2 regions of the Acetivibrio saccincola genome follow, and region 1 is predicted to be linked to the other one. Evidence: riboswitches for the same ligand, from Rfam matches in the RefSeq annotation. Region 1 holds a riboswitch; the other holds the start of a gene.
What was found. A riboswitch is a leader RNA that binds a small molecule or an ion and turns the genes downstream of it on or off. The one in region 1 is predicted to bind cyclic di-AMP.

Region 1 (7,779 bases):
TCCTGAGGGCTTTTTATTACAGTTCTTATTTTTATGTTATTATCCATATGCTTTTTAACCAGAATATGTCCATTCAACCCTTCAACTTCAATTTCCATATCTTCATTTACATTTTCTATTTCAAAGGTTTTAGTCACAGCTTTGTAATTTCCGAAAATATCAAATGCATTTATATTTACAACACTTCCCACAAAGTCTACTATTTTATCTGCAACTCCCATGGTAGCATACGCTACGCCTTTTCCAACCTTCTCCATTTTAGATGCAAACTCTTCAACAGCTTTGTCAAAATCCTTTTGTTTATAGGTCTTTTTAAATTCATTCTTCCAGTCATTTAACTTATCTTTAACTTTTGTAATTTCTTCGTTAAAATTAACCTTTTTATCTTTTTTCTTAAGAAAATCATATTCAGTACTCTTTGAATCCGGACCTATAGCTTCAAGAAGCCTTGCTGCTTCTTCGCTGGTGATCTTTCCTTCTTCCAGCATTTTAAGTATATACATCTTTTCCTCACTAAATGGCATAATCAGTATCCTCCTTTTTTTGGTTTTTACCATCAGAATAAACAATTATTGTTTCAACAATTCAAGAGCTTCATCAACAGATATCTCTCCATTATTCAATCTGTCCAAAATTTCTTTTCTGTCTATTGACTCATATACTTTATCATCAACTTTATGTCCTAAAGCCATTACCACATCTTCAATTTTATTTTTAACTGTAGGATATGAAATTCCCAATTCTTTCTCTATTTCTTTTATATTCCCCCTGCACCTGATAAATACATCGATAAATTCTTTTTGCTCAGGAGTAAGCCTGCAAAACTTACACAAACCAAAATCTCCTTCAATGGTGGTTTTACATTTAGAGCACCTGATTTTAGTTATTGAAGTGTCACCGCCGCATACAGGACATTTGCCCAACACTTCCCTGTTCATATAATCACTCCTCATATTTATTCACGTCTTTCTTTCATTATATTTATTATAATAATATATTATTTAATATTTGTCAATTGGGCATTAAATATTTTTAATTTTTAAGTTAATTTTATTAATTTTATTTTTCAATGCAGCCTTTTTTCAAAGTAAACCGGTAAATTTTTTTTAAAATAATTGAAGTAAAAATTAAATCGAAGTGCAAAAAAACACACTAAAATGAAGTGAAAAATTATATATGGCATTTATCACATTTAAAAATTTTAGATATGACATTAGAAAAAGGCATGATAAAAGGTATGATTTTAGAAAGAGGTTTTTGACTCTCTTTCTTTTTTTGAAAAAACACAGCCGCAATAATCTTGCCGGTACAAGTTGTATTTTTTTGATAAATCAATGGAATTTTTAAAACCATTATTCTTTTTAAAATCAGCTGCTAAAAATTTGACATTATATTTGTCTTGCAGTGTTTGTCCAATTTCATTAATCATATCAGCATTTTTTAAAGGACTTATTGACAGGGTCGAGGTAAAATAACCAAACTTGTTTTCAGCGGCATACACAGCTGTTTTTTCCAGTCTCAGTGCAATACACTGTTTGCACCGCTCACTTCTTTCGCCTAAATTTTCCAGTCCTTTGACTTTTTCATAAAATAAGTGGCTTTCATAACCTGTTTCTGCAACTTTTACATCAAGTCCCATTTTAGGTATGAGATTAATTTGCTCCTGTAATCTCTTGTAATACTCTTCTTCCGGGTATATATTGGGGTTAAAATATAATATCTCCATATCAAAAGTTTCACTAAGTACATTTAAAACATGTGTACTGCATGGAGCACAGCAGCTGTGGAGCACCAATTTAGGCCAGTACCCTTTGTTTTTTATGTTCTCTATTTCTGCAGTCATCAGTTTGTGATAATTAATTTTGTTCATTTTTCTTCCTCTTTTCCAAAGCTTAAGCATACTTATTGTTTTTATTGTGTTTTTATATTTATATGTTTATTATTCTTTACGCTTTTATTATCCTTTACATTTGCCCTTGTTTACTTACGGCATCTAAAAATTTCTTGCCGTCTGAGTCCACAGGAACAACCTTCATCCCTAAAGCTTTTTCCACCTGGGAAATCGTTACATCATCCAAAAAAACATCTTCCCCCACCCGGAGCATATTTGAAGGTATCATTAGCGTTTTTCCCAATTCTTCCCCTTTATCCAGCCTTTCTTTTATTTGCTTAATTAAATCCTTTCCTGTAATTAAGCCGGACACCGTTATGGTTTCCCCAAAAAAATCATTCCGTATGCAAACTACGTTAATCTCTATGTGGGGAAATGCCTCGGTTATTTTTTTTGCAAAATCATTTATTGCAGCATAAGCCAGCTTTCCGGTAGCTATTGTTAACTTATTCTTTATATTATTTGAAAGGCTGTTATAATCCTTACGGCGCTTAATATTGTGCAGGGCTTTATAAAACTCGTTTATAAAACTTCTCATCATCCCAACGCCGTTTTCAATTTGAAGATAGCCATCATACCTGTTTTCTTCCGGAAAATCACGCTCCGCCATAATATACCACTCATCACTGGCATGTATAAAATGCAGTCCATATTTATTATAAAATTCCTGCTGCCGGCTTTCAATCATATCAATAACCCTGTCTGCATCCTGCCTGTTAAACATTTCAAGTTTAAAAAGCCCGTCCCTGTACTTTGTAACACCTGCAGGAACAACCGACACACTTTTTAAATAAGGCAAAAACTTAGATAAATCATCAATGGAACGCTTAAGTTCCTCCCCGTCATTAACATTTTTACAAAGCACTATCTGACCGTTCATTTCAATGCCTGCTTTATAAAAGGTTTCAAGATATTTCAGCTTCTCCCCTGCAAACCGGTTGTTCAGCATTTTAGATCGCAATTCAGGGTTTGTGGTGTGTATTGAAATGTTAATTGGCGCCAAACGGAACTTAACTATCCTGTCAACATCTTTCTGGCTCATGTTGGTGAGGGTAATGTAGTTTCCCTGTAAAAATGACAACCTGGAATCATCATCTTTGAAATATAATGTCTCACGCATGCCGGGGGGCATCTGGTCAATAAAGCAGAAAATACACTTGTTGCGGCATGAACGGCAGGCGCTCATAAGGCCGCTTTCAAACTCAATACCCAAATCCTCTTCATAGTCTTTTTCAATTTCTAAAATCCACTCTTCGCCGTTTTGCTTTTTAATTAGAACCTCTATATATTCATTTGTAATAAGGTACCTGTAGTCAAATACATCCTCTATCTCCCGACCGTTTATTGTCAAAAGAATATCCCCCACATTGATATCCATTTCATCAGCAATTGAATTTATGTGTACTTTTTTAATAACATGGCCTTGATATTTGTTTTTTTTCAACTTTATGTTCCTTTCAATATCAATGGTTATTTTGGCTAAATATATCAGCTTACCGTATTTTCTTTTAAAAATATAATAACTCAGCATTTTGCCGATGGCAAGTTTTTTGTAAAAGGGCATCACCTATTGCACCTCTCTTCTCTTGGTTCATACAGTATTCCTTGATCGCCCTCATAATGCTTTGTATGAATAAACAAATTATCAAATATTACGTCAGGAATACCTTCCGGGAAAGCCTTACATGTTCTCTTTGGTCTAGCATGCATTAAATTTTTAAATCCCAGTGGGATTTAAATTCCTATATCCTCAATATTCAAAAAGAAAATTTAAAAATTCTGTAAATGATTAAGCTACAGATTTTCATTCCTCCCTGCTCATCATGGTTCGGAATAAAACCACAGTTATTTGACTTTAAAGCAATAAAATGTTATTCTAAATATAGAAAATCCGAATACCTTTTGGTAATGGGGGAACCAATTTTCAGGGGTGAATCTTAATTTTTTAAGAAGGGCTGCTTGGTGGTCCTAACCCGTCAGCTAACCCCATAGGATGTAACCAAGCGTATGACAAACTCATTTTTGAGTAGGGTGATGCGCTTTTTTCATTTTAACTGTTTGGCATTAAACAAAGGCCCAAGGGAAAAACGCCTTTGGACCTTTGTTTAAGCCAATACATAAAAGAAGGGAAGGTGAGTTTTACTCTTATATTTTGATTAAAAATAGCTAAAATGAAAAGCGCCACCATCATAATTTATAATATTTATGATGTGGAGGAGTTAAGTTGGAGTTAATTTTAAAAATTTGTATTGTTTTATTAGCTGGTGCAATAGGGGGTAAAATAACCAGTCACTTTAAACTTCCTAATGTATCAGGATACCTGGTGGCAGGACTGCTTTTAGGACCATCCTTTTTTAACTATTTAAGCAGTGGAGATATTAATTCCTTTACAATTATTAGTGAGTTTGCCCTGGGTATAATAGCATTTAGCATTGGCAACGAGTTTACCATAAAAGAAATGTCAAAGCTGGGAAAGTCCATAGCAATTATAACCTTTGCAGAAGTTGTAGGAGCTGTAGCTATAGTATTTTCCATTATGTACTTTTTGTTTAACCAGTCCTTTGCATTTAGCGCTGTAATTGCAGCTATGTCAGCATCTACAGCACCAGCAGCAACCTTACTGATAATAAGGCAGTATAATGCAAAAGGACCACTTACAAAAACCATTTTGCCTGTAGTAGCATTAGATGACGTATTTGGAATTGTTTCCTTCGGAATTGCAATGTCATTAGCCAAATTATCTGTAGGGAACCAGCAAACTTCTTTATTTAAAATGTTCAGCGGTCCTTTTATAGAAATAGGAGGCTCTCTCCTGTTAGGACTGGTACTGGGTATTTTATTGTCCCTAATTACTAAAAAAGCTAAGGGCAGGGACGAAATGCAGGTAACATCTTTAGCAGCCATTGGAATTGCTGCAGGTCTGGCACACTATCTCAATCTTTCACCTTTGCTTACCTGTATTATGATGGGAACAACATTGGTAAATTTAGCCCACAAGCCCCAGCGGGTTTTTGACTCAGTGGACGACTTTGCATCACCAATTTATGTGCTGTTTTTCACTTTAGCCGGAGCAAGTCTGGATATAAGCATACTTACTAAGGTTGGTTTGATGGGGGTGGCGTATATCTTTGCCAGGGCTGCAGGTAAAATGCTGGGTTCCTGGGTTGGAGCAAAATCAGTTAAAGCTGATCCTGCAGTAAGAAAGTACTTAGGTCTTTCCTTGCTTCCACAGGGAGGGGTGGCAATAGGGCTTTCAGTATTGGTAAGACAGCAGCTGCCGCAATATGCAACAGATATTACAACAATTATCATGTTTAGCATACTTGTGTACGAATTATTAGGACCGGTTTTTGCAAAGATTGCCCTGCAAAAAGCAGGAGAAATTGACGGTGGAAAGAAAAGAAGGGATTTAGCCAGTAAAAACAACGAAAATCCAAAAATAGCTTACTAAATCCGTACAAGGGAAGGTGAGTATCATTCACGTACTTTTTATAGTGTTAAATGAATTAGATTATTTAGACGATATCCTGGCGGGATTCGTTGATATTGGTTTAAGCGGTGCAACAGTTTTAGACAGCCAGGGTATGGCAAATATCATTGTCAAAAGCAGCAAAGAGCATTCTTTTCTATACGGGCATTTGAAAAAATTTATGCAAGACAGCCGGCCGTACAACAAAACCATCTTTACCGTAATAGAAAAGGAAGAGCTTTTAGATGAGGCTGTATCTGTTGTCCAAAACATTATAGGGCATGCTCCAAGACCCGGCGTGGGTTTTATGTTTAGCATCCCTATTGCAAAAATATACCCTATGGGAATAGAGGAGTAATAAATGTGTTTTTTGTGCTGTAAAAAACGTCTTATAGCTCCGATGGTTATAAGACGTTTTAATTTTAGTATTTTTATTTAAGTACACTGTCTGTTTTTTTATTACACATTATAAAACACTAATTACACTAATTTTTATAGGAGTTTGCCGTATTAACTATAAGTAAAACCTTCCCTCTGTATTCTCCTAGTGAAATCTTGCTTCCATCAACTCTTTCTACCTTAAAATCATATATGCTCATAATTGCCCTCCTTATTTTATTTTTACATATTTGATGCCTGACTCTGTTAAATCCGACATGTAAAAATTTTTAAGCAGCACCTTTTTATTATTCATACCAATTAAAAATAATTTTAAACAATAACTTGTTGCAATACATACTTTTTGTTATTATAAAAGTGACAAAATCAAAAAACTAAAAAACAAATAAGTAATAAATATTTAATAAAATAAACAGAAGGAGAAGTGTATGAAGCCGGCAAATATATTAGTAGTGGGAACTGGTGCAGTTGGAAGCTTTTACGGCGGAAAACTTTCTGTGGCAGGGGCAAATGTAAGTGCCCTTGTAAGGTCTGATTATGAATACTTAAAAGAAAATGGAATAAAAATAAAAAGTATAAATGGTGACTTTGTTTTTAAACCGGACGAAGTTGTACAAAAAGTTGACAACTACTCAAAAACACCTGATTATATAATTGTTTCAACTAAAGTTATTCCAGGTATAAATGTAGAAGAAATAATACGTCCTAAAGTTGGAAAAAATACTGCTATAGTTTTAATCCAAAATGGCATTGATATTGAAGAGCCTGTCGCAAAGGCTTTCCCTGAAAATGAAATTATAAGCTGTCTTGCTTTTATCGGTGTATCAAAAACAGGTCCGGGACAAATTAATCATCAAGAATACGGCCGTATTGTCATAGGTAAATATCCAAAAGGAAAGTCAGAAAAAGTTGAAAAACTTCAAGAAATGTTTAATGCGTCAGATGTCCCATGTATAATAGATGAAAACATAGTAACTGCAAGATGGAAAAAACTCATCTGGAATGCTCCCTTTAATCCGGTATCCGTAATAGGCGGGGGAGTTACCACCGATGTTATTATAAATAACAGTGAATCTTTAAAACTTGTAAAAAATATAATGAACGAGGTTATAGACTTAGCAAATATTTACGGACACAATTTACCTAAAAACCTGGTGGATGAAAATATAGCACTTACTGTAAAAATGAAACCTTATAAAACAAGTATGTTATTGGATTATGAAAATAACCGGCGTCTTGAAGTGGAAGCTATTTTGGGGAATGCTGTAAGGCTTGCCAGAAAGAAAAACTTTCCAGTACCAAACCTGGAAGCAATATATGCTCTGCTTTTGCTTTTAACAGAAAACAATAGATAATAGATGAAAACCATACATAAAAATAAAATTTAAATAAATTTTCTGAAAAAAATAAGTTTTTTATAAAAATAATAGCATATACTGGTTAACTTTTGATATAATTGTAATAACAGATAGATAAAGTTTTATGTTGCTGATAAAATGTGTTGTTTATTTAAATATCATCAAGAAAGGGGGAATATGTTTGGCAGAATGGTGGAACGCCATACCAGACTTTGAGAAATTCTTTTGGTTTTTCGCTATACCTTTTACACTAATTTTTCTCATCCAATTAATAATGCTGTTTATAGGTCTTGGCGATGATGCCGGCGATATACCGGGCGATGCTGACATGTTTGACGGCTCCGGTGTTTTAGACGGTTCTTTAGATGCTCCTTTAAAGGGTTCCGGTGTATTAGACGGTGGTGACCCGCCGGACGGTGTTGATATACCGGATGATGCTGATGACGGCATTTTTTCAAGTGTGTTTAAAGTACTGTCCATTAGAAATATCATAACCTTCTTTACCATATTTGGCTGGGCAGGCATCACATTTTGCAATATCGGGGCAGGTAAAATTATAACTGTTATTGCTTCTATTTTTCTTGCATTGGCAGTAACAATAGTAATATCAATGTTGTTTTTAACCATTATTCGCCTAACAGAAAGTGGAAATGTTAATTTAC
Region 2 (7,779 bases), 1.6 Mb from region 1:
TATTTTTTACATAATCCACAGTTTTTACACTCATGAGTTTTATCTTTTGGTTCAGAATATGAACATATTACACCTTCAAAATTTCTCAATATTATTTTTTCCGGAGACTGGGAAACAACATATTGAGGGTTTACAGGTATCTTACCTCCCCCTCCGGGTGCATCCACTACAAAGGTAGGTACGGCAAAACCGGACGTATGCCCTCTTAACATTTCTATTATTTCAATTCCTGTTGATACAGATGTCCTGAAATGTTCAATTCCTTCTGACAAGTCACATTGGTACAAATAATAAGGTCTTACTCTCATCTTTACCAATTCATGAACCAGCTTTTTCATTATATAAGGACAATCATTTATACCTTTTAAAAGAACAGATTGATTCCCCAGAGGCACACCGGCATTTACAAGCATTTCACATGCCTGTTTTGCTTCTTTTGTTATTTCATTAGGATGATTAAAATGCGTATTAAGCCAAACCGGATGATGCTTTTTTATTATATCACAAAGTTCTTTTGTGATCCTTTGGGGCATTACAACAGGGGTCCTGGTTCCGATTCTGATAACTTCAACATGCTTAATTGCACGTATGCTTCCTAAAATATAGTCTAAAGTGCTGTCAGAAACACATAATGCATCTCCACCTGAAAGAAGCACATCACGTATTTCTTTATGTTTTTTAATATACTCAATTGCCCTTTTTATATTTTTTAAAGGCATTGCTTTGTCATCATGCCCTGCAAAACGCCTTCTTGTACAATGCCTGCAATACATTGAACACTGATCGGTAATAAGAAGCAAAACCCTGTCAGGATATCTATGGGTAAGTCCCGGTAACGGTGAGTCAAGACCTTCCTCTAAGGGATCTGTCATATCTGAATTGGAAAGCTCCGTTTCATAAATAGTGGGCACTCCTTGTCTCCTTATTGGACAATCATAATTATCAACATCCATGAGTGTTGCATAATAAGGTGTAATAGCCATCCTTAAATATTTAAGGGCCTTTTTTACCCCTTCCCTTTCTTCATCCGTAAGATTAATAACCTGTTCAAGTTCTTCTAATGTTGTTATTCTGTTAGAAATTTGCCATCTCCAATCATTCCATTGTTCCTCACTGACATTTTTCCATATAGACATATTTTTGTAGCTGTTTTTCATATCATGCCCTCCTTTTTAAGTATTCTTAATTTATATTTTTTTATATTTCTCCTTTTATTTTTAATGCTGTACCGGAGAAAAAAACAAAAAGCCACAGAGAAAAACCTGTGGCTTTCTAAACACCCACACATCTCTCTCAACGCTTACGAGGTTAGCTGACGGATTCGGATCGAAAGAGCTGACCCTACTTAACATACGTTAAGATTCACCCCAAAACATGGTTCCCCCGTTCAATTATGATTAAGCGCTTATTATAAATATTGAATTGTTACAAAAAATACTACTTTTTAAATATTTCCATAGAAATATTTGATATAAATCCTTATTTTTTAAGATTCCTTGTTAACAAGGAGAAGACTTTCCCGTCCATTTTTCCTTGTGGAAAATATAAACGATAAAACTTGACAATAAATATTCTTCACCCATGAAAATTATACGGCAATTTTTCAAAATAGTCAAAATAGTCATTGTTAACTACAATAAATATCTTATCCATTCTTAAATTTCATTTTTATTTTTGAAAAAACATATACAAATCCCTTTATTAACTTATAAATTATTATAATTATTTCTAAAATAATAAGTGCCGCAATTAAAAAGGTAAGTTCCTTATACTCTTTCAGTTTCCTTATTATATTTGAAAGCATGCTTACATTAGAATATACATTATCTTTAGGATATATTTTTACATCAATAAATGTATCATCCATTAAAATATATCTTACAAACCCAACTTCCTGTTCCTTTGTAAGCGGAGGCTCTATAATGTCTTCTATATGGGTTTCAACTTCCTTAACATAGTCAACCCCTATAGGATGGACATAGTAGTAATCGCTTTTACTAATCAACTCTACAACTTCATCCCCAACAGACAGCATCCTAAAGCGCTGCTCCTTCTCAACTAAAATACTTCTTTTAAAATTGGCAAAACCATAATCCAACAGCTTATTCACATTTTCATCAAGAGTTGCCTCAGGTGAATCAAGTACAATGGCTACAAGTCTCATATTTTCCTGTGTAGCTGAAGTTATAGAAGTCTGGCGCTCTATATCATTAAAGCCAATTCTTCCCCCGTCAACATCATCCCGGCTCCAAAAAAGCTTATTTTCATTTTGCAAAAACTCATTTTGATCTGCCCAAATCCATGCTCTGGCTTTAAATACACGTTCAAAGCCCGGGTTATTTAATGCATACCTCATTAGCCTGGCCATATCATAGGCAGTGGTATACTGTCCCTCCTCCTGAAGACCTGTGGGGTTTACAAAAACAGTATCCTCCATACCCAGTTCTTCTGCCTTTTGATTCATAAGGTTTACAAAATCCTCAATGCTCCCCCCTATATACTCTGCCAGTGCATTAGCGCTGTCATTTGCAGATTTTAACATTACAGAATATATAAGGTCTTCAACCCTGTATTGCTCTCCTACCTCTAAATTAGACACCGCACCGTCAACCGTTACAGCTCTTCTGCTTATGGTTACTTTAGACTCTTCAGGTCTTGGCTCCTTCTCTATAGTAAGGAGAGCCGTCATAATTTTGTTGGCGCTGGAAATATGAAGTTTTTCTTTAGGGTTTTTTTCAAATAATATCTGTCCCCTGTGAGCATCTATCAAAATTGCCGAAACTGAATCTATTTCTGGTTCATTAGTATTAGCACCAATTAAACTTGTACACAAAGAGACTGTTAGCAAAAAAACAGTTATATATAAAATTGGTAATATCCTTCTGTTGTTCATACATTACCTCATCCTATACCGTCATAAGATTAAGATTTTTATAAAACTCTAATAATAGACTCTGATAGTCAAATGCCTGCTAATATCATTCCAAATACATTTCAAAAATACTATTATATAAATTATATTTCAGGTACTATTATTTAAAAATATCTCAAATATTATTATATTACTTTAATCCTGTTATTACAACTTATTATATATTATTTTCAGAAATAATATTCTTTAATGGTATTTTTATCAATATGAATTTCTTTTTTAAATTGGGGCAAAATTAATACAACTGGAGGTGAATTATATGGCTAAAAAGAAAAACAAAGAAGCCAGAAATAAAGACATGTATGAATTTGCCAACGATCAATTAGGAGAAAATAAAGATCCATCTTACAATCCTATAAATAATAATAAAGAAAAAAATAAGAAGAAGAAAAAATAATAAAGCCAGGTGGGAACTTTACCCCACCTGGTTTTATTTAAAAATAAAAAAAGAAAAAGCCCATGATTTATGGCTTTGCAAAATAAATAATAATTTTGTGAGTCTAAATATTAATATATTATCATTTATTTTTTTAATCCCCTATTATATAATTAACATAACAGAAGATTTCAAGCTAACTTGACAGTTTAAATTACTTTTTACTATTCGCCTCCAAAGATGCTTACTTACTTTAGTCAACTAAGACCAATGCTTATTTTACCGGAAGTTGGGGAGAATGTCTAAAAGATATTTAGGGGAGCTACATAATATTTTATCGGGGAGTTATAATAGATACATAGAGCATATATATAAATATATGGTTTAGGGGAGAAAAGAGAGATTTAGGGGAGATAGGAATACAGAAATTTTAAAAAATTATTATTGGTTTTAGTTGATGAGAACGGTTATTAATAGTAAGTTATGCATCTTGGTAATAGATTTAGATGTTTTCCGGTTAACACCCTTAAAATGGGTGTTTTTTTATATTCTTTTTTTACCATCCTTTTTATGTGAAACTCATAAGTTCAAGAAACTATTGTATATTCATAGGGGAATTTGTTATAATTTTATTGACAACATTTTATTTTTGCAGGTGAGTAGTTTATGGCGAAAAAAACCGTATATAAAGAAGATACTACAACTGATTTTAAAAAACCAAAACTATACCGTGTAATACTTTTAAATGACGATTATACAACAATGGATTTTGTTGTTGAAATATTAATGTCGGTATTTCACAAAGACCCTTTTGAAGCAACGCAAATTATGCTAAACGTTCATCAAAACGGAAAAGGTATTGTAGGCGTTTATACATATGACATAGCTAAGACCAAAGTATCCCAGGTAGAGCAACTTGCAAAAGAAAGGGAGTTTCCACTAGGTATAATTATGGAACCAGAATAATAAACAATCCATTATTTCACTTAGAAAGGGTGAAGTTTCATGAGATTAGATGAAACTACAAACAGAATAATTATGGCAGGTTACAGCCAGGCAAAACAGCAAAAACACGAGTACTTCACACCTGAACACATTTTATATGCTTCTCTTTTCTTTGATGAAGTTAAAACCATTATAAAAAGCTGTGGAGGAAATATTGAAAATATAAAAAAGGATCTTTTGGCATATTTTAAGGAACACATACCGGTTACAGAGGATTCAGACCCAATAGAGTCTGTTGATGTAAATAATGTAATCCAGTCAACTGCTTTTCACTGTGCATCCTCCGGCAAAGATGTTATATACATTGGCGATATTATAGCTTCCCTTTATAACCTGGAAGAATCCTTTGCCCGCTATATACTTTTAAAAAATGGTGTCAAAAAATTAGACCTGTTAAGATATATATCCCATGGAGTATCTTTAGTACCCACCAAGCCTAAAGATACATCCCTACAAACTATAGAATCTTATACAGAAGATTTTGAAGATGAGTTTGAAGAGGATTATGAAGATGACTTCGATAAGGATTTTGAAGGAAACGAATTTTTAAGTAATTTCACCATTGAGCTTACAGCCAAAGCAAAAAGAGGTGAAATAGACCCTGTTATTGGCAGAGAAGATATTATAAACAGAACCATTCAGGTTTTGTCAAGAAGGTTAAAAAACAATCCTATACATGTTGGAGAGCCTGGAGTTGGGAAAACTGCCATTACCGAAGGTTTAGCCAATATGATAGCGGAGGACAGGGTTCCTAAATCCTTGAAAAATTGCAAAATATACTATCTGGATATGGGAAGCCTGATTGCAGGAACTAAGTACAGAGGTGATTTTGAAGAAAGAATAAAAAAAGTATTAAATGAAATAAAAGAACAGAAAAAAGCCATTGTCTATATAGATGAAATTCATACAATTGTAGGTGCCGGCTCTGTTTCAGATGGTGCCATGGACGCCTCCAACATAATAAAACCTTTTTTAACAGAAGGTAAACTCCGCTTTATAGGCTCTACCACCTATGATGAATATAAAAAATATTTTGAAAAAGACCGTGCCCTGTCCAGAAGATTCCAAAAAATTGACGTACCTGAACCATCTGTTGAGGACACTTACAAAATTCTATTGGGATTAAAGGACCGGTACGAAAAATTTCACAATGTAAAATACACAGACAAGGCTTTAAAACATGCAGCAGAACTATCTGCAAAATACATTCAGGACAGATTCCTTCCTGATAAGGCAATTGACGTTATAGATGAAACCGCTGCCTATATCAGGCTTAACTGTGAAGATGAAGAAAAAACCATAACAATAAAAGAAAAAGACATTGAAAGAACTGTATCTTTTATTGCAAGAGTACCTCAAGAAACTGTTTCCCGTGATGAAATTACAAAGCTGAAGAATTTAGACAAAGAGCTAAAATCCCAGATATTTGGACAAGACAATGCCATAAACGCTGTAACTACTGCAATTAAAAGATCAAGGGCAGGTTTTAACGAAGGGGAAAAACCTGTAGCCTCCCTCCTCTTTGTAGGACCTACAGGAGTTGGGAAAACAGAGCTTTCAAAACAGCTGTCTAAAATTTTAAATATACCTCTTATAAGGTTTGACATGAGTGAATACCAGGAAAAGCATACAGTGGCAAGGCTCATTGGCTCCCCTCCCGGTTATGTGGGCTATGAGGAAGGCGGGCTTTTAACTGAGGCAATAAGAAAAAACCCCCACTGTGTACTTCTTTTAGATGAAATTGAAAAAGCGCATCCGGATATATTTAACGTACTGCTTCAAATTATGGACTATGCTACCCTTACAGAAACCAACGGCAGAAAAGCGGACTTTAGAAATGTAATACTAATAATGACTTCCAATGCCGGTGCAAGGGATGTTGGCAAAACCCTTATTGGTTTTGACCAGAGAAGCGTAGATGTAAGTGCCATGACCAAAGAAGTAGAAAAGGTATTTTCGCCTGAATTCCGCAACCGCTTAGATGATATAGTGGTCTTCAACCACATTGATGAAAAAATGGCTGTTCTTATAGCCAAAAAAGCTATAAATCAATTTAGGGAAAAACTAAAGGAGAAAAATATCAAACTCAGGGTATCCTCTAAGTGTTATAAATGGCTTGCTGAAAAAGGAAAAACTTCTGTTTTTGGAGCAAGGGAAATATTAAGAATTGTACAGGAAGAAATTAAAACATACTTTGTGGACGAGGTTTTATTCGGTGAATTGTCTAAAGGCGGTACCGCCTTTATAGATGTAGTTGATAACCGGATAAAAATTCACAAAATAGCATAGAAATTAAGCATAGGGATGATAAAAATGAGAATTTTTCAACTCACAAATAAAATGGTTTTTCCTCATCCTTCTCTTGCAAACGAAGATGGTATTTTAGCTATAGGGGGAGACTTAAGTGTTGAACGTCTTCTCCTTGCCTATGCAAACGGTATTTTTCCCTGGTACTCAAAAGGGCAGCCTATACTTTGGTGGTCTCCTGACCCTAGGTTTGTCCTTTTCCTCAAGGATATAAAAATCTCCAAATCAATGAGAAAGTTTTTAAAGAAAAATTTATATAAAATTACCTTTGACACTTCCTTTGAAAAGGTAATCTTTATGTGTGCAAATTTAAGGGCAGACAACACCTGGATTACCCCCGAAATGATGGAAAGCTACATTATGCTTCATAAGCTGGGTTTTGCCCACTCCGTTGAAGTCTGGCATGAAAACTCCCTTGTAGGAGGGCTTTATGGAGTATCTTTAGGAAATTGTTTTTTTGGAGAGTCTATGTTTTCCACGATGGATAATGCCTCAAAAACAGCACTAATTTTTTTAAGTGAAAAACTTATGGAAAAAGATTTTCTCCTTATAGACTGCCAGGTTTACTCTAAACACCTTGAATCCATGGGTGCTGTAAATATTCCAAGGAATGAATTTTTAAAATATCTTGAAATTTCTTCCGGTAAAAAAACTCTCATTGGCAACTGGAATAGCTATTTTTCTTAAAAAAATATAATTTCCAAAACTTCAAATTACCACACCTTTTTGTCTTACATCCTCTGTATTCTTGTAAGCTTAATAAACTTAAATATAGTTATACTGTAAACTACCCGTTTTAATTACAGACTGCCGATTAAATTGCTGACTGTAGTTTAAATTACATACTATCGGATAATACAGGCTGCAGGTTAAATTGCTGACTGAATAAAAAATAATATTTAACCTAAAGCTAAATATGCAATTTAATATGCAATGTATTTGTAAAATTAAAAAGAATATTTAAAGAAAGGAAAATTATATATGAAAAAAACCAAAAAATTAATGCTGTTACTTCTTGCCCCTTCCGGCTACTTGATTTTTTTCCTTTCATCCTTTATACCACACACAGTTGAAAAAGTTTATTCTAATTTTATATTCAAAGGAATTGCCGGGATTTTTACCATTCTAACAGGATACATCCCTGTATCTTTTGGAGAAA

Region 2: another riboswitch for cyclic di-AMP. It lies ahead of kamA (lysine 2,3-aminomutase); the one in region 1 lies ahead of HVS_RS15600 (cation:proton antiporter).

Annotation. Positions count from the first base shown of each region.
Region 1 is NZ_CP025197.1:3,475,147-3,482,925, forward strand. It holds gene HVS_RS15580 (DUF4097 family beta strand repeat-containing protein) at 1-524, opposite strand, end outside; gene HVS_RS15585 (DUF2089 domain-containing protein) at 570-938, opposite strand; gene HVS_RS15590 (epoxyqueuosine reductase QueH) at 1,244-1,870, opposite strand; gene HVS_RS15595 (DUF512 domain-containing protein) at 1,965-3,341, opposite strand; cyclic di-AMP (ydaO/yuaA leader) riboswitch at 3,771-3,902, shown strand; gene HVS_RS15600 (cation:proton antiporter) at 4,116-5,342, shown strand; gene HVS_RS15605 (hypothetical protein) at 5,386-5,718, shown strand; partial or broken gene HVS_RS15610 (glutathione peroxidase) at 5,864-5,959, opposite strand; gene HVS_RS15615 (ketopantoate reductase family protein) at 6,188-7,114, shown strand; gene HVS_RS15620 (DUF1449 family protein) at 7,299-7,779, shown strand, end outside.
Region 2 is NZ_CP025197.1:1,452,663-1,460,441, reverse strand. It holds gene kamA (lysine 2,3-aminomutase) at 1-1,157, opposite strand, end outside; cyclic di-AMP (ydaO/yuaA leader) riboswitch at 1,284-1,414, opposite strand; gene HVS_RS06450 (D-alanyl-D-alanine carboxypeptidase family protein) at 1,646-2,893, opposite strand; gene HVS_RS16690 (hypothetical protein) at 3,192-3,329, shown strand; gene clpS (ATP-dependent Clp protease adapter ClpS) at 3,975-4,274, shown strand; gene clpA (ATP-dependent Clp protease ATP-binding subunit ClpA) at 4,314-6,602, shown strand; gene aat (leucyl/phenylalanyl-tRNA--protein transferase) at 6,627-7,307, shown strand; gene HVS_RS06430 (DUF3810 domain-containing protein) at 7,602-7,779, shown strand, end outside.